3 regions of the Mesorhizobium bavaricum genome follow, and region 2 is predicted to be linked to each of the others. Evidence: predicted binding sites of a transcription regulator. Region 2 holds the regulator's gene; each other region holds the start of a gene.
The links. Region 2 encodes HrcA, which represses chaperone genes, less so after heat shock. Its sites were predicted from a motif close to GTTAGCACTCNCNNNNNGNGAGTGCTAAC; they were not measured.

Region 1: the regulator HrcA is predicted to act here: its motif matches at 1,389-1,417, upstream of groES (co-chaperone GroES).
Region 3: the regulator HrcA is predicted to act here: its motif matches at 3,804-3,832, upstream of groES (co-chaperone GroES).

What each region holds. Positions count from the first base shown of each region.
Region 1 covers NZ_JBXAYV010000001.1:12,058-17,647, forward strand. The annotation lists gene groL (chaperonin GroEL) at 1-975, opposite strand, end outside; gene groES (co-chaperone GroES) at 1,041-1,337, opposite strand; gene AC1RZR_RS32855 (DNA -binding domain-containing protein) at 1,835-2,095, shown strand; partial or broken gene AC1RZR_RS32860 (DUF1173 domain-containing protein) at 2,994-4,172, opposite strand; gene AC1RZR_RS32865 (putative bifunctional diguanylate cyclase/phosphodiesterase) at 5,096-5,590, shown strand, end outside.
Region 2 covers NZ_CM165566.1:1,064,645-1,070,234, reverse strand. The annotation lists gene AC1RZR_RS05085 (PQQ-dependent sugar dehydrogenase) at 1-1,364, opposite strand, end outside; gene AC1RZR_RS05080 (hypothetical protein) at 1,476-1,673, opposite strand; gene hrcA (heat-inducible transcriptional repressor HrcA) at 1,697-2,782, opposite strand; gene rph (ribonuclease PH) at 2,958-3,674, shown strand; gene AC1RZR_RS05065 (VOC family protein) at 3,881-4,291, shown strand; gene rdgB (RdgB/HAM1 family non-canonical purine NTP pyrophosphatase) at 4,306-4,968, shown strand; gene hemW (radical SAM family heme chaperone HemW) at 4,965-5,590, shown strand, end outside.
Region 3 covers NZ_JBXAYV010000001.1:101,555-107,144, reverse strand. The annotation lists gene AC1RZR_RS33310 (ABC transporter permease) at 1-161, shown strand, start outside; gene AC1RZR_RS33305 (ABC transporter substrate-binding protein) at 213-1,211, shown strand; gene AC1RZR_RS33300 (ABC transporter ATP-binding protein) at 1,236-2,000, shown strand; gene AC1RZR_RS33295 (hypothetical protein) at 2,265-2,723, opposite strand; gene AC1RZR_RS33290 (hypothetical protein) at 2,834-3,574, opposite strand; gene groES (co-chaperone GroES) at 3,884-4,180, shown strand; gene groL (chaperonin GroEL) at 4,246-5,590, shown strand, end outside.

The sequences.
Region 1 (5,590 bases), on a different replicon from region 2:
GATCGACACCTTCTTGGCGCGGCCGAGCATGTTGAGGCCGACATTCTCGAGCTTGATGCCGAGGTCTTCCGAGATGACCTGGCCACCGGTCAGGATGGCGATGTCTTCCAGCATGGCCTTGCGGCGATCACCGAAGCCCGGAGCCTTGACGGCGGCGATCTTCAGGCCACCACGCAGCTTGTTGACGACCAGCGTGGCCAGGGCCTCGCCTTCGACGTCTTCCGAGATGATGAGCAGCGGCTTGGAGGTCTGCACGACGGCTTCCAGAACCGGCAGCATGGCCTGGAGGTTGGAGAGCTTCTTCTCGTGGAGCAGGATGTAGACGTCCTCGAGCTCGGCAACCATCTTGTCGGCGTTGGTGACGAAGTAGGGCGAGAGGTAGCCGCGGTCGAACTGCATGCCTTCGACGACTTCCAGCTCGGTTTCGGCGGTCTTGGCTTCCTCAACGGTGATGACGCCTTCGTTGCCGACCTTCTGCATCGCTTCCGCGATCATCTTGCCGACCGACTCGTCGCCATTGCCGGCGATGGTGCCGACCTGGGCAACCTCTTCCGAGGTCTTGATCTTCGTGGCGTTCTTGATCAGCGTCGAGACGACGTCCCTAACCGCGAGGTCGATGCCGCGCTTGAGGTCCATCGGGTTCATGCCAGCGGCAACCGCCTTGTGGCCTTCCTGGACGATCGACTGTGCCAGAACGGTCGCGGTCGTGGTGCCGTCGCCGGCGATGTCGTTGGTCTTCGACGCGACTTCGCGGATCATTTGCGCGCCCATGTTCTCGAACTTGTCGGAAAGTTCGATTTCCTTGGCGACGGTGACGCCGTCCTTGGTGATGCGCGGGGCGCCGAACGACTTGTCGATGACGACGTTGCGGCCCTTGGGGCCGAGCGTTACCTTCACCGCGTCGGCGAGGATGTTGACGCCGCGCAGCATGCGCTCGCGGGCATCACGGGAGAATTTTACGTCTTTGGCAGCCATTTTTAGCTCCTGGGCATTTCGCCCGAAATTCAGATTGGATGGTACGGATGAAAGGCAGCGGCGTGTTAGCCGATGATGCCCATGATGTCGGCTTCCTTCATGATCAGAAGGTCTTCGCCATTGAGCTTGACTTCGGTGCCCGACCACTTGCCGAACAGGACGCGGTCGCCGGCCTTGACGTCCAGCGGGACGAGCTTGCCAGCTTCGTCGCGGGCGCCCGAGCCGACAGCGATGATCTCGCCTTCCTGCGGCTTTTCCTTTGCCGTGTCGGGGATGATGATCCCGCCGGCGGTCTTGGATTCGGATTCGACCCGGCGAACGACCACGCGGTCATGAAGCGGGCGGAACTTCGACTTTGCCATTTTGGATATCCCTGGTGCGGAGGTTGAAAGGTTCTCCGTTGCCGGAGGGTGGTTAGCACTCGCTATTGGGGAGTGCTAAGATGTCGGTGAGATAGGCTGTAGGTTCGTACTTAGTCAAGACGGGCGGGGGGACGGACCGAAGGGCAAAAGATGTGGAATCGGCGCGGAAGCCTGCCCCCATTTACGGCGCAATCCCACTGCCTACGCGCGTTTCGGCCGTAAGCTTTGGGCCGACTTTTGTGTCTTATTTGGAATGTGAAATTATGTGAAATTAACGGCCGAGCAGTCGGCCGGAATCGACGGCCAGCCGAACAGTCTTGAGCTTTTTGCAATTCATCCCTAACCTCGGGTTGCATCGCCAAAAGGAGCGCTCGTCGCTTCGGCAGGCACTTGCAGACCATGATCTGGAACGTCGTGTCGAGGCGATATTCCCTCGGGTTCGGGTAGCCTATCGAAGTGAGATCTTCGACCAGTTGCTTACGGAGCTCGATATCGTGATGAAATACCCAGACGTTAAATCAGGTCTTAAAGATGAAGTCCCTTGGTCGGACAGCCTGACCGACGACAAGGAGCACTTCAAGACCTACTTGAGGTTCCTGGACGCCTCCGCCGACGATGCCAGTTATGAGGAGATGGCGCAGGTCATCCTCGGCATCGATCCGGCGGAAGAGCCGGTGCGCGCGCGGAAAGCCGCGAGAAGCCATCTCGATCGGGCGAACTGGATGATGACGACCGGTTACAAGCAGTTGTTCGCGTAAATAAGGATGAACGGGCGGCGACACACGCTGCTTGTTCAGACGTGATCATGGCCGTCCGCCACAAGAATGGCATGACATCCGGGCCTGCGGGATACGTCTATTTATTGTCAAACTCCGCTGCTCGTACAGGCAGAATGTTCGCTGCGCCGATGCGTCTGGCGTGGCCATGCAGGTCAGCGGCGGCCGCTCGTCATACCTGGCCGGCGCAGCTAAGGCGGAGAAGATGAAGCCGTGTTCTGAGGCTGTGCTCGGCTTCTTCTGTCATGAAATTCTCCGGTTGGCTTGAAGGCAGCAGGCGAAACCTCGTGGCATAGTAATGGTTGTGGCTGAAGGCAATAAATGTCTCGGCAGCATAAGTATCGTCATAAACTATTACGAATACGCGTTCGCCCCGGAAATCGTTTCGGCTGCTAGGCGCCGGAACCGATATATGCAGCCATGCCGTCTTGAGCTTTTGTAATTCCGAAAGCAACGTGAAATGAGGTTTTGGGCAAACGCCCGGGCTCGCAAGCTTCAGTGCACCAAGATGATCAGGCCTCGTGGTCTACTGGCATGTCGTTGAGATGTCATCCTTGCTGACTTATATGCCGTTGTGCGTCGGGCGTTCTCCTCCCATTGCGTCCGGCGCGTTCCCCTCTGGAGGTTTTTGCCCTCTTGCTTGGCCGGGTGCTGCAAGCCCGGCCCTTTTGTTGCGCGCCAGAGGCGATGAAGCTCATCAGCGGCTACGAACACGGCGTGACCCGCCCAACTTGCGAACCGGAAGGGATCGCCTGCACGTCCGCACTGCAACCCGCTCTGTGGTCCAGGGCGGATACATCATTTGCCGGGAATATCCGCTCAGACGAGCGAATTGGATGATAATACCAGCGTACCTGAAATACCGGCCGCGAACGGTGCCTCATATGATGGGCCCACCGTCTTGCCGACCAGGCAAAGTCGGCATCTCACTATCGGCCGTCCGCCAGATCCAGGAATCGAACTCCGGTCGCGACGCGATCAGTTCGCTCAGCGTTTCCTCATATGTGCCATCGGAAGAAGGGGGGACGATCTAGAGGCCAACCGGCCGCGGCTGTGTCTGCAATATCGCCGTCGCGGTTGGCCTGTCCAATGGTAGATTGCAGCGCAGTCCTTTCATGCTTCGCTCCCCGGTCCTTGCAAGGGCGTCGACCAGCTTCTTTTCATAGGCGGACTCGTAAGGCACCCAATTCTCCGCCACGACCATGATGGCCATTTCCTCGATCACCGCCAGCCCCGCCGGGGTCAACCCGAAGGTGGCAATCGCGACTAGATGCGATGCCTCATCCGCGCTCCAGAGTGCCATCTTGGTTTCAAAGCGGGTTTGAAGCCGACGTTGAAGACTCTCATCCAACAGGAACACGAACCCCGGCATGTGCTTGACGATCAACTTGTGACCGCCCCGAGCCGGGCTGAACTCCTTGACCTCGCCGACCAGGATCATCAGCTTTCTGGGGCCGCTCTTCGGGGGCAGCGCAGGTGCAAGCGCCTGCCCGCGCCTTTTCTCGATCGCGATTTTATCGGCGGACCGGAACGGCTCGGGCACGAACAGGATTTCGCTCGGCGCTCCGCCCTTGACCGTCATCTGGCCAGCGGCCTCGACGAGGTGCCAACGGATATTCCACCAATGCCGTTTGCCAGCCCATCGTGACGTCCAGACCGTCAGCTCCGCTTCGTGCCAGAGGTAATGGAGCAGGCCTCGCAGCGAGAGTTTCCTGGTGTCTCCGACCACGCTGTTCGAGCCTACGGCGCCAGCTGCCGGCACAGATCGCGTGCCGACCTTCGACAGCCGAAAGTCCAGCATCAGCGCGGCCATGCCGCTCTCGGAATCGACCTGGATAGCGGTGCCCATCAGCACGCCGAGGCCGGACAGTTCGTCGGGCGGCTCGTAAGAGGAACAGGACGGATCATGGCTGCCACCCGACGGCGGCATCCGCTTGACCATGTATTGGTCGCCAACCTGCGCAATATACATCGCCGGGCAGGGCTCTTTGCACAAGCAAAGCGGTCGCAGCTTTCTGCGGTATGCATCCGCTAGCGCAGCCTGTAGATCAGGCGGCAATGCGAGGTTTCAGACTTGCTGACTAGGTGATCGAGGAGGCGGCCCTCCGTTGCTCCGGACGCCGCCGCATCCCCACGCCCATTGAGTCATGCTTTTGCCATCGAAAACGGGCTGTTTGCCACGGCATACACGCGCATCACCGCCGAGATCATCGCTGCAATCGAAGAAGGTGCAGGTGATTGGGGCGCGTCGTGGTTCCAAAACGGAAACCAGCGCCGCCGGCCCGACCAACGTCGCATCAGGCAGGCGCTGCCGCGGCATCAACACCGTGGCGCTGCGGGTCGCAGCCATCGTCAACGGTTACAGCGATGGCCTGTGGACACCTATCGACAACGGCAGGACGCCGGAGCGCAGGTGTCGGTTCCGGCATGTGAGGACGGGCGCCGCCCTTGCCTGGGAGAGATTACCGGCGCACACGGGACCGGCTCAGTCTGGCTTCCGCGCGGGCCGGCGCGATGCTGATGACAAGGAAGGCGACGCCCCTGCTTCAGGGCGTATCCTCGGATGGCGGGCGCCGGTGACGGCCTCGAAGATTGAAGCGCCCCCGCGCGCGCATTCGTTGTGTCGCGACAGCCACGCTCCAACCAGGAACGGCTACCGGGCGGCCCCCTTTGTGGGGACGCAGATAGATAGGACATCGCGGCCGTGAACCAGCGATCGGATTAGGGCAATGTGGGTCTCAGAATGCAACAAGGCCAAGTCCTTCACGGAGGCCGGCAACAGACTTGAGGCAGAATTCCTAGGCTTGCGTCGCGACATCCCGGATAGGGAGCATCGTGTCTTTCACTATCTTCGAATTCCGGAGCCCTTTGGTTTCCCCAACTGGGCTGTCCAAATTTGCCGTTGAAATTTACTTTTTCCGAATTGTTCGGTGCTAGGAGATCAACACGCAGCTACTACTCTAGGGCGGGAGTGAAAGAGTGATGCAGCGTCTGTCAGCCGCAAAGCTCGGTGACCTTTTGGCGGGAGACCTGCGTGTTTTTGGCGGGCCCTCGACGATCGAACCACTTGCCGGCCGTATCAGGGCGGAGCAGGTCAGTATCGTGCTTCGCAACACGCTTCTTGCCATGGTTGCGAACATCCTCAATGCGGCCACTTTTGTCATGGCGTTTTGGGGCTCGCCTGACCAAACCAAAGCCATCCTCTGGGCGAGTGTGATCATCGTCGCCGCTGGTTTCGTCGGCCTAAGAGCGAGATCATCATTTCAGTCCGTCAAACCAAGATCGGTGTCTCGCCGGACAACGCAAAACCTGGTGCGGAACGCCTTCTTGTTCGGCACATGGTGGGGAGCACTTCCCGTTCTGTTCTTCAGCGGGGCAACAAGTGCCGCCCAGGTCGTCATTACCTGCCTGAGCGCGGGGATGATCGCAGGCGGCGCCGCTTCCTTTTACACGATTCCTATTGCGGCCATCGCGTAT
Region 2 (5,590 bases):
GAGCGGCCGCCATAGGTGACGCGCCAGATTGTGCCGTTGCCATCTTCGGTCACGATCAGCGCGCCATCCCCGGCCACCGCCACGCCGACAGGCCGTCCCCACACCTCGCCGTTGGAGACGACGAAACCGGTGATGAAATCCTCATACTCGCCGGTCGGCTTGCCGTCCTTGAACAGCAACCTCACCACCTTGTAGCCGGTCCTGTTGCCGCGGTTCCATGAACCGTGCAAGGCGACGAAGGCGTCGCCTTTGTATTCGGCCGGAAAGCCGGAACCGGCGGGCAAGTTTTTTCCGTCGTAGAAGGCGATGTTGAGCGGCGCCGAATGCGCCTGCATCAGCACATCGGGAATGGTCGCCTTGCCGGCAAGGTCGGGGCGTTCGCCCTTGTGGCGCGGATCCTCGTTGTTGCCGATATAATACCAGGGCCAGCCATAGAAGGCGCCGTCCTTGACCGCGGTCGCATATTCGGTCGGCACATTGTCGCCGAGCGCATCGCGCTCGTTGACGACGCACCACAGCGCGCCGGTCGCCGGCTGAACGGTCATGCCCGAACAGTTGCGCAGGCCGGTGGCGACGATGCGGCCATTCTTGCCGTCGGGGTCGAAGGCCAGCACATCGGCGCGGCCGTCTTCAGACCCCCAGGCGGCACCCAGCGGCTTCGACTTCGCCCAGGCGTCGAGGCCGCCATCCGGCTCCCTTGTCATGTCCTGCGCGACATTCGAACCCGAGCCGACCGACAGGTAAAGCGTCTTGCCGTCCGGCGAGAAAACGATGTCGCGGGTCCAATGATGACTGGCAGGGATGCTATCGACGATGGTTTCCGGATCACCGGCGGCCTTCAGGTCGCCATCGCGGTAGGCAAAGCGCACGATGCCGTCGCTGTTGGCGACGTAGACCCATTGCGGATCATTGCCCGGCGGATAGAAGGCGATGCCGTAGGGCTGGTTGAGATCGCCAGCAAAGATGCCGTCCTTCGCCAGCTTCGCGCTGCCCTCGGCGAGACGATAGACGCGGATCTGGTTGGCTTGGCTGTCGGCGACGAAGAGATCGCCGTTCGGCGCGATGCGCACGACGCGCGGATTGTTGATACCCGACGCGATCAGCTCGGCCGAAAAGCCCGGCGGCAGCTTCGGCTTCGCGTCAGCTGGCCTTTCGACCAGGCCGGCGCTGTTCGAGGTGGATTTGCTGACGTAAGGCCTTGGCAGGTCCTCCGGCCTGATCAGGCGGCGCACCCCCGGCCTGTCGGCGCGCCAGTCGCCGAAGGCGGCCGCGCCTCTCAGCACCGGCTGCTCCGCCTGCTGGGCGAATGTTATGGCGGTGAGAAACAGTGCCGCGGGAATAGCCAGCCCGGCCGATCGGATCATTCTGTTCTCCAATTCCGGCCACAGAGACCGGTTGCGAAGAGAACAAACGGGCAGTTTCGTCGATCGTTCCGTGGCACACGATGAGTTCAAGTGAAACGGAGGTTGCCAGCCTCAGTTGCCGGCGGCGTAAAAATCGTCGTCGAGGCGTTTTTCCAGTTCGACGAGATCGGCCGGCAGCGGCAGGCCCATGGCGCGCATTTCCCGCAGTTTTTCGCGCAACTGCTCGTGGATTTCGTGCTGGTCTTCCGGCTGGTTGATCATCTCTTCCAGCAACAGGCTGATCCGGGCCTTGAATTCTTCGAGCGCCATCGTCGTCTCCTCGGTTACCCAGCTCAACGCAGCATGCGGGAAATCAGCTGCGCCGTATAGTCGACCATCGGCACGATACGGGCATAGTTGAGCCGGGTCGGGCCGATGACGCCGAGCGCACCGACGACGCGGGCATCCTTGTCGCGATAGGGCGCGACCACCAGCGACGAGCCCGACAGCGAAAACAGCTTGTTTTCCGAACCGATGAAGATGCGCACGCCCGATCCCTGTTCGGCCAGGTCGAGCAGCTGGATCAACCCGTCCTGCGTCTCCATGTCCTCGAACAGGTGGCGCAACAATTCGATGTCGGCCTGGGCGGTAACGTTTTCGAGCAGATTGGCGCGGCCGCGCACGATGAGCCGCGCCGGCAGGCCGCTGTCGGCGCCCGCCCACACCGCCAGCCCTTTTTCGACCAGGTCCTGCGACAGCGTGTCGAGCGCGGCCCTGGTCTCTTCCTTGATGCGGGCAATCTCGATCCGCGCCTCGGCCAGCGTGCGGCCGCGAATATGGGCGTTGAGGAAGTTCGAGGCTTCGTGCAATTGCGAAACGGTGATGCCGGCCGGCAACTCGACGACGCGGTTTTCGACGTCGCCATTCTGCGACACCAGCACCGCCAGCGCCTTGGTCGGCTCGAGCTGGATGAATTCGATATGCTTCAGCGCCACCTCGTTCTTGGCGGCCAGCACCAGGCCGGCGCCGCGCGACATGCCCGACAGCATCTGGCTGGCCTCGGTCAGCATATGCTCCAGTGTCGCGCCTGAGCCGGACGCCCGGACCTGCGCCTCGATGGTGCGCCGCTCCTCGTCGGAAAGGTCGCCGAGTTCCATGAAGGCATCGACGAAGAAGCGCAGGCCGGCCTGCGTCGGCAACCGGCCGGCCGAGATGTGCGGCGCATAGATCAGGCCGAGATGCTCGAGGTCGCTCATCACATTGCGGATGGTGGCGGGCGATAGTGAGGACGGCAGGATGCGCGACAGGCTGCGCGAGCCGACCGGTTCGCCGTCCTTCAGGTAGGAATCGACGATGCGCCGGAAGATGTCGCGCGAACGCATGTCGAGCGACTGAAGCGCGGGCGACAGCAGACTGGGTTCGGCGACTGCCTTGGTCATTCGGCCAAAAACCTCCGGCCCAAGGATATAGACTTCACCACGGCCCGCGCAACCGGTGTCTGAGTCAGATCACCCGCTGTCTGAGTCAGATCATCCGGCCATTTTCCTTTGCGCCACGCGCCCCATGTGGTTACAAGCCGGCCAAGAATCCGAAAAATGACGGGAAAGAGCCTGAATGCGCCCCTCCAAACGCCAATTCGATGAAATGCGCGCCATCTCCTTCGAGCGCGGCGTCTCCAAGCACGCCGAAGGCTCATGCCTGGTGAAGTTCGGCGACACGCATGTCCTGTGCACGGCCAGCCTCGAGGAGAAGGTGCCGGGCTGGATGCGCAATTCCGGCAAAGGCTGGGTCACGGCGGAATACGGCATGCTGCCGCGCTCGACCGGCGAGCGCATGCGCCGCGAAGCCTCCGCCGGCAAGCAGGGTGGCCGCACGCTGGAAATCCAGCGGCTGATCGGCCGCTCCTTGCGCGCCGTAGTCGACCTGCAGGCGCTGGGCGAACAGCAGATCACCGTCGACTGTGACGTTATCCAGGCCGATGGCGGCACCCGCACCGCGTCGATCACCGGCGGCTGGGTGGCGCTGTATGATTGCCTGCGCTGGATGGAAGCCCGCCAGATGGCCAGCGTCGCCAAGGTGCTGAAGGATCATGTCGCGGCGATCTCCTGCGGCATCCATGACGGCCAGCCGGTTATCGACCTCGATTATCTCGAGGATTCCTCTGCCGGCACCGACGCCAATTTCGTCATGACCGGCAAGGGCGGCATCGTCGAGATCCAGGGCACCGCCGAGGGCGAGCCTTTCTCCGAAGAACAGTTCGCAGCCCTGATGGGTCTGGCCAAGAAGGGCATCCAGCGCCTGGTCAGCCTGCAGCAGATGGCGGTGGCTTAGTTTTTTATGCCGAGCTTGAGCGCCCCCCTTTGGCCTGCCGGCCATCTCCGCCTCCAGGGGGGAGATCGGCTTTCGCCAACTGTCGGCGGCGCGATTTGTGCGGAGGCGCTGAAGCTGCCGATCTCCCCATTTGAGGGGGGTCCGAAGGACGGGCCGAGACCGGTGGCTCGGGCCAGGCAAGCCGGCAGGCCAAAGGGGAGCGCTTCGTGACGCCTCCCGCAATCCTGGAATCCGCTCTCTACGTTACAGACTTGCAAGCCGCCGAAAGCTTCTACGCCGACGTGCTTGGACTTCCCCTCCTCGGCAAGGTCGACGGTAGGCATCTTTTTTTCCGCTGCGGGCCTGGCGTGCTGCTCATCTTCAACGCCGAGGCGACGAAAGTGCCGCCCGCAGCCGACGCGAGACTGAAAGTGCCGCCGCATGGCGCGGTCGGCGAGGGTCATCTGTGCTTTGCGGCCAGCGCCGACGAGATCGCGGAGTGGAAAGCGCATCTTGAAGCAAAGAAGATCGCCATCGAAAGCGAATTTGAATGGCCGCAGGGCGGCCGTTCGATCTATATACGCGACCCCTCGGGCAATTCGATCGAATTCGCCGAGCCACGAATCTGGGGCATATGATGCATTCGCCAACCATTCACTCGCTTGACGGAAAAAAGATCGTCGTCGCCAGCCACAATGCCGGCAAGCTGCGCGAATTCGCCGATCTGATGGGGCCGTTCGGCTTCGAAGCGAAGTCGGCCAAGGACTATGGCCTGCCGGAACCGGACGAGACCGGCACCACCTTCGAGGAGAACGCCTACATCAAGGCGCTCGCCGCTGCCCAGGCGACCGGCCTGCCGGCGCTGTCGGATGATTCCGGCCTGTGCGTCGACGCGCTCGACGGCGCGCCCGGCGTCTACACCGCCAACTGGGCCGAAACCCCGGACGGTTCGCGTGATTTCGGCATGGCCATGCAGCGCACCGAAGTGGCACTGCAGGAAGTCGGCGCCGCCTTGCCGGAACAGCGCACGGGGCGCTTTGTCGCCGTGATCTGCCTGGCCTTTCCCGACGGTGACGCCGAATATTATCGCGGCGAGGCCGAAGGCACGCTGGTCTGGCCGCCGCGCGGCGAACTCGGCTTCGGCTACGACCCGGTGTTTTTGCCCAACGGCTTCGACAAGACCTTTGGCGAGATGAGCGCCGAGGAAAAGCACGGCTGGAAACCCGGCCAGCCGACCGCGCTGTCGCACCGCGCCCGCGCATTCCAGAAATTCGCCCAGGCGCGATTGGATCTGGCCAGATCGGGCTCGGTATGAGCATGCTGCTTGACCGGGCGCCCGGCTTTGGCGTCTACGTCCATTGGCCGTTCTGCGCGGCCAAATGCCCCTATTGCGACTTCAACAGCCACGTCCGCCACCAGCCGGTCGACCAGGACCGCTTCGCCGCCGCTTTCGAGGCCGAGCTTGCGACAATGCGCGAGCGTACCGGGCCGCGTGAGGTGACCAGCATTTTTCTCGGCGGCGGCACACCGTCGCTGATGAAGCCGGAAACCGTGGCCAGGGTTTTGGACGCCGTGGCGAAGAACTGGACGGTGCCTGATGGCATCGAGGTGACGCTGGAGGCCAATCCGTCCTCAGTCGAGGCCGAACGTTTTCGCGGCTACCGGGCTGCAGGGGTCAATCGCGTGTCGCTCGGCGTGCAGGCACTGAACGATGGGGATTTGCGTTTCCTCGGCCGGCTGCACAATGTCGAAGAAGCGCTTCATGCGATCGGTCTGGCGCGAGAAATCTTTCCGCGCCTGTCCTTCGACCTGATCTATGCCCGGCCCGGCCAGACGCCCGACGCCTGGCAGGCCGAGCTCGAACAGGCGATCAGCCATGCCGCCGATCATCTGTCGCTCTACCAGCTGACCATCGAGGAGGGGACGCCCTTCCACGC
Region 3 (5,590 bases), on a different replicon from region 2:
ACAAGGGCATCGGCTTCCAGGTGATGAACGCGCAGTACAATTTTCAGATCCCGCTGATGTTTGCGGCAATCGTCATCCTCGCCGGCCTCGGCCTGATCGCCAACCAGGTACTGGTCACGCTGCAGCGGCGACTCTGCCGCTGGAGCAATCCAGCCAACTGAGCAGCCCACACTCAACCTAGGCCTCCCCCAAAACCCAGGAAAGACCGGACCATGAAAATCACCCGCCGTTCCCTGCTTGCCGGCGCACCGCTTGCCGCCGGCCTCATCGCCGCCGGCCTGCCGCGCCTCGCCTTTGCCGAAACCGCACCCGTCAAATTCCGCTATCTCGCCAGCCGGGGCAGCATCTCGCCGCATGAACTGGCCGACGAACTCGGCTACTTCAAGGGGCTCGGCGTCGAACTAGAGAATGTCGGCTATGCCTCGGGCGGACCGGAATCGCTGTTTGCGCTGTCCTCCGGCAGCGTCGACATCGGCTCGGCCGCCACCGCGGCGGTGATCAACTCGATCTCGGGCGGCAACGACTTCGTCGCGGCGTATCCGAGCAACGGCATCAATAAGGACGTCAAAAGCGTCTTCTACGTGCTCGAAGACAGCCCGATCAAATCGATCGCCGACATCGCCGGCAAGACCATCTCGGTCAACACGCTCGGCGCCCATCTCGACTATACGGTGCGCGAAGCCCTGCACAGCGTCGGCCTGCCGCCGACTGCCGCCAACCTCATTGTCGTGCCCGGGCCGCAGCTGGAGCAGACCTTGCGCTCGCGCCAGGTCGATATAGCCGGGCTCGGCTACTGGCAGGCAACGTTTGCCGGCGCGCTGGTCGCCAATGGCGGCGTGCGCGGCGTGTTCGACGATACCCAGGTGCTCGGCGAACTCGCCGGCGGCTTCGTCGTGCTCAGGCGCGACTTCATCGCCGCCAATCCGGATGCGGCGCGCAACTTCGTCCAACAGTCGGCGCGCGCGTCGGACTGGTCGCGTCAGAACCCGGACGAAGCCCGCAAGGTGCTGGCCAATATCCTCAACAAGCGTGGCGAAAACGGCGATCTCGCCAAATACTGGACCGGTTTCGGACTTCGCGAAGGTGCGCAGGCGACCGACCGCGACATCGATTTCTGGGTCGCCGTGCTGGAGCGCGACGGCCGCCTGGCCAAGGGCAAGCTGAAAGCTGTCGACATCCTGTACCGGCTCGGCGAAACTAAGATCAACTGAGCCCTGAAATAGCTGAGAGATGAGATGACCGGTTCCAATCGCAGCGGAGAGGTCTCGATCCGCGACCTCTCCAAATCCTTCAGCCTCGGCGGGCGCCGGCTTGCCGTGCTGCGGACGCTCAACCTCGACATCCGTTCGGGGGAATGCCTGGTCATCGTCGGCGCCAGCGGCTCCGGCAAGACCACGCTGCTGCGTATTCTTGCGGGACTGGAGGCTGCCGACAGCGGCGCCGTCGCGATCGACGGCCAGCCGGTGCATGGCGTCGGCGCCGAGCGCGCCGTGATCTTCCAGGAACCGCGCCTGCTGCCGTGGCTCAGTGTGCTCGGCAACGTCGCCTTCGGCCTCGAAGTGCGCGGCGTGCCCAAGAGCCAAGCCGAGGAACGCGCCCGTTTCTACGTCGCGTTGGTCGGCCTTGCCGAATTCGCCGATGCTTTTCCGAGCCAGCTTTCCGGCGGCATGGCGCAGCGCGTCGGCATCGCCCGGGCGCTCACCATCCAGCCAGAGATCCTTCTGCTCGACGAGCCGCTGGGGGCGCTGGACGCTATGACCAAGATCGGCATGCAGGAAGAACTGGCGCGCATCTGGAGTGAGGAGAACGTCACCATGGTGATGGTCACCCACGATCTGGAAGAGGCGATCTATCTGGCCGACCGGGTGCTGATCCTGCCCAAGGAGAAAGGTGGCGCGGCAAGGCTGATCGACATCGACCTGCCACGCCCGCGCGAGCGCAGCGAAACCCGCTTCGTGCGCTATCGCGAAGAATTGCTGCGCGAGTTTGGGTTGCATTGACAGAGATGAATGAACGAGCCGCCTCAAGCGCCCCTTGCCATTCCATCGCAGATACTTTGTTGGATGATGAATAGCCCTGCCACTCAAGGCAGGGCTCCGCAACACCCACGGATTGCGCCATGCTTACTCGACGTCTCGGTTCGACACATCGATGCTACTAAAACTCCTCATCGTCTGATGAAATTGGACGGGAAGCCCCCGACCTTTTCTGAAACGCCGGGGTCGGACCATATCGGCCTTCGCTCGCCTCCCCTCTCGGCGCACTCACTTGTGCGGCATGCAATAGACTCCCTCGGATCCCATGAGTACCGCGCCACCCTTCAACTCGCTCAATGCGCCGACCCACGCTTGCGAATAAGTGCGGCTGGCATCCACGGCCGTCAGCCAAAGAACGCGATTGTCGGCCAGTTCAACTTTAACTTCCTGCTGCAAAGGGCTCCCCTGCACGGTCTGTTGATAGTGGCGTTTGATCCTGACATTGCTGGCCGGAAACTCAGCTTCGTTGCTGCCGTAGTTCAGCACAAATCCAGTGTGGTCCCCAGCCACTGAGCAACCGCCATCACGCTCGCACACGATTTTGGCAGCTGTGTTGCAGTCCCATCTTAGTGAAGCGGGCCACATAGGATTGTCCACGTTTGATCGCGGCTTGTCGCTCTGACCAGCCGCTGCCAACACTGCGCCTGTGTTCAAAATCACAGTGGACAGGAGAAGCACCTTGAACACTTCAAACCTCCCTGAAATTGTCACCGTCGTAGCACCTCGTCCTGCGTGATCGCCTGGCTCATGGGATGTTGAGAGTGAACCAGCTTTTCTGGCGCACGCCGTTCGCGTCATCATACTCGATGAACCAGGGCTTTCCGCGCATCGGTCGAGGGATGGTGTAAGTAGGTGGGGCCATTACCAAGGGAATGCCCTCGATCGTTTCCCGCGGTCTGGGTTGTTGCCGCAACCACCTTACCGTCGATTTCGATTTGGACCGGACGTGATCCGTCTCCATGATACCCGCCGAGTCCTTTGTTTTTGAAAACGACGGGTAATGAGAGCCTATCGGCCGCGATGCGGCAGATGTTTCGTTCTTGACCTAAGCCCGGCCGATCGGATTCGGAGCTGCCAACTGCTTGCCAGCCAGACGGACAATCCTCATACTTCCCAAATCTCGCCGCGCTTGAGTCGGCTTGCGGACAGGTCGGCCAATTAAAACCCGGGGCTTCCATCGCCGCAATCAACTTGTAAATTGGCGGCACGAGGGGGTGCCTTGCCAGTCGCCGGAAAGACATAGGAGGACCTGACAGCCCCATTCGACGCTTTTGATTGGGATGGAAGAGCTGCGACACCAACTGATGCGGTTTGATGCCCCTCTCCAGGATTGCCTTGGTGATGACGCCGGTTCCCGCGCCAAGCTCTAGGATCGGCATTCCGGACCGCGGGTTGATGACGCTTGCCATCCGGTGCGCCGCATATATCGAAGTGGGGATGAGGGCTCCTACGCCCTTCTTGTCCTTCTGCCAGGCTTTGAAGAATTGCACTTCTTCATCAAACCTCTTGCCGAGCAGCTCCTTCAGTCGGAAAACCATATCCACTCCTTGCTTGCGCCCTCACCCTAGGTCATCTGGCAAAGCGCGTTGTGGCCAAGCTCTGCGATATTTGCAAGCCCGTTACGACTTGCTTGCGGTTAGAGCCCGGTACTGGCAGTCACGAACAGCGAGGGCCTCTTGCGGTCGCATGGCAGCGCGATTTTTGCTCTTCGCCCGTGACCCTCTTCCTTCTTGACTAGGATGAGCCGGTAGCCTATTTCACAGCCGCGTTAGCACTCGACACCTCTGAGTGCTAACAACGGTCCGGCAACCGACCTCTCAATCTCCGCACCAGGGAAAATCCAAAAAATGGCAAAGTCGAAGTTCCGCCCGCTTCATGACCGCGTGGTCGTTCGCCGGGTCGAATCCGAATCCAAGACCGCCGGCGGGATCATCATCCCCGACACGGCAAAGGAAAAGCCGCAGGAAGGCGAGATCATCGCCGTCGGCTCGGGCGCCCGCGACGAAGCTGGCAAGCTCGTGCCCCTGGACGTCAAGGCTGGCGACCGTATCCTGTTCGGCAAGTGGTCGGGCACCGAAGTCAAGCTCAATGGCGAAGACCTTCTGATCATGAAGGAAGCCGACATCATGGGCATCATCGGCTAACACGCCGCTGCCTTTCATCCGTACCATCCAATCTGAATTTCGGGCGAAATGCCCAGGAGCTAAAAATGGCTGCCAAAGACGTAAAATTCTCCCGTGATGCCCGCGAGCGCATGCTGCGCGGCGTCAACATCCTCGCCGACGCGGTGAAGGTAACGCTCGGCCCCAAGGGCCGCAACGTCGTCATCGACAAGTCGTTCGGCGCCCCGCGCATCACCAAGGACGGCGTCACCGTCGCCAAGGAAATCGAGCTTGAAGACAAGTTCGAGAACATGGGCGCGCAGATGGTCCGCGAAGTCGCTTCGAAGACCAACGACATCGCCGGCGACGGCACCACGACCGCGACCGTTCTGGCGCAGTCGATCGTCCAGGAAGGCCACAAGGCCGTTGCCGCCGGCATGAACCCGATGGACCTGAAGCGCGGCATCGATCTTGCCGTGACCGACGTCGTCGCGACGCTGATCAAGAACGCCAAAAAGATCAAGACCTCGGAAGAGGTTGCCCAGGTCGGCACGATCGCCGGCAATGGCGACGAGTCGGTCGGCAAGATGATCGCCGAAGCGATGCAGAAGGTCGGCAACGAAGGCGTCATCACGGTTGAGGAAGCCAAGACCGCCGAAACCGAGCTGGAAGTCGTCGAAGGCATGCAGTTCGACCGCGGCTACCTCTCGCCCTACTTCGTCACCAACGCCGACAAGATGGTTGCCGAGCTCGAGGACGTCTACATCCTGCTCCACGAGAAGAAGCTCTCCAACCTCCAGGCCATGCTGCCGGTTCTCGAAGCCGTCGTGCAGACCTCCAAGCCGCTGCTCATCATCTCGGAAGACGTCGAAGGCGAGGCTCTGGCCACGCTGGTCGTCAACAAGCTGCGTGGCGGCCTGAAGATCGCCGCCGTCAAGGCGCCGGGCTTCGGTGATCGCCGCAAGGCCATGCTGGAAGACATCGCCATCCTGACCGGTGGCCAGGTCATCTCGGAAGACCTCGGCATCAAGCTCGAGAACGTCGGCCTCAACATGCTCGGCCGCGCCAAGAAGGTATCGATCTCCAAGGAGAACACCACCATCGTCGACGGCGCCGGCAAGAAGGAAGAGATCCAGGGCCGCGTTGCCCAGATCAAGCAGCAGATCGAAGAGACCACTTCGGACTACGACAAGGAGAAGCTGCAGGAACGTCTCGCGAAGCTCGCGGGCGGCGTTGCGGTGATCCGCGTCGGCGGTGCGACCGAAGTGGAAGTCAAGGAAAAGAAGGACCGCGTCGACGACGCCCTCAACGCGACCCGCGCGGCCGTGGAAGAAGGCATCGTGGCTGGTGGTGGCGTTGCGCTGCTGCGCGCTTCGGCCAACATCAAGGCCACCGGCGCCAATGCCGACCAGGCTGCTGGCATCAACATCGTTCGTCGTGCACTGCAGGCTC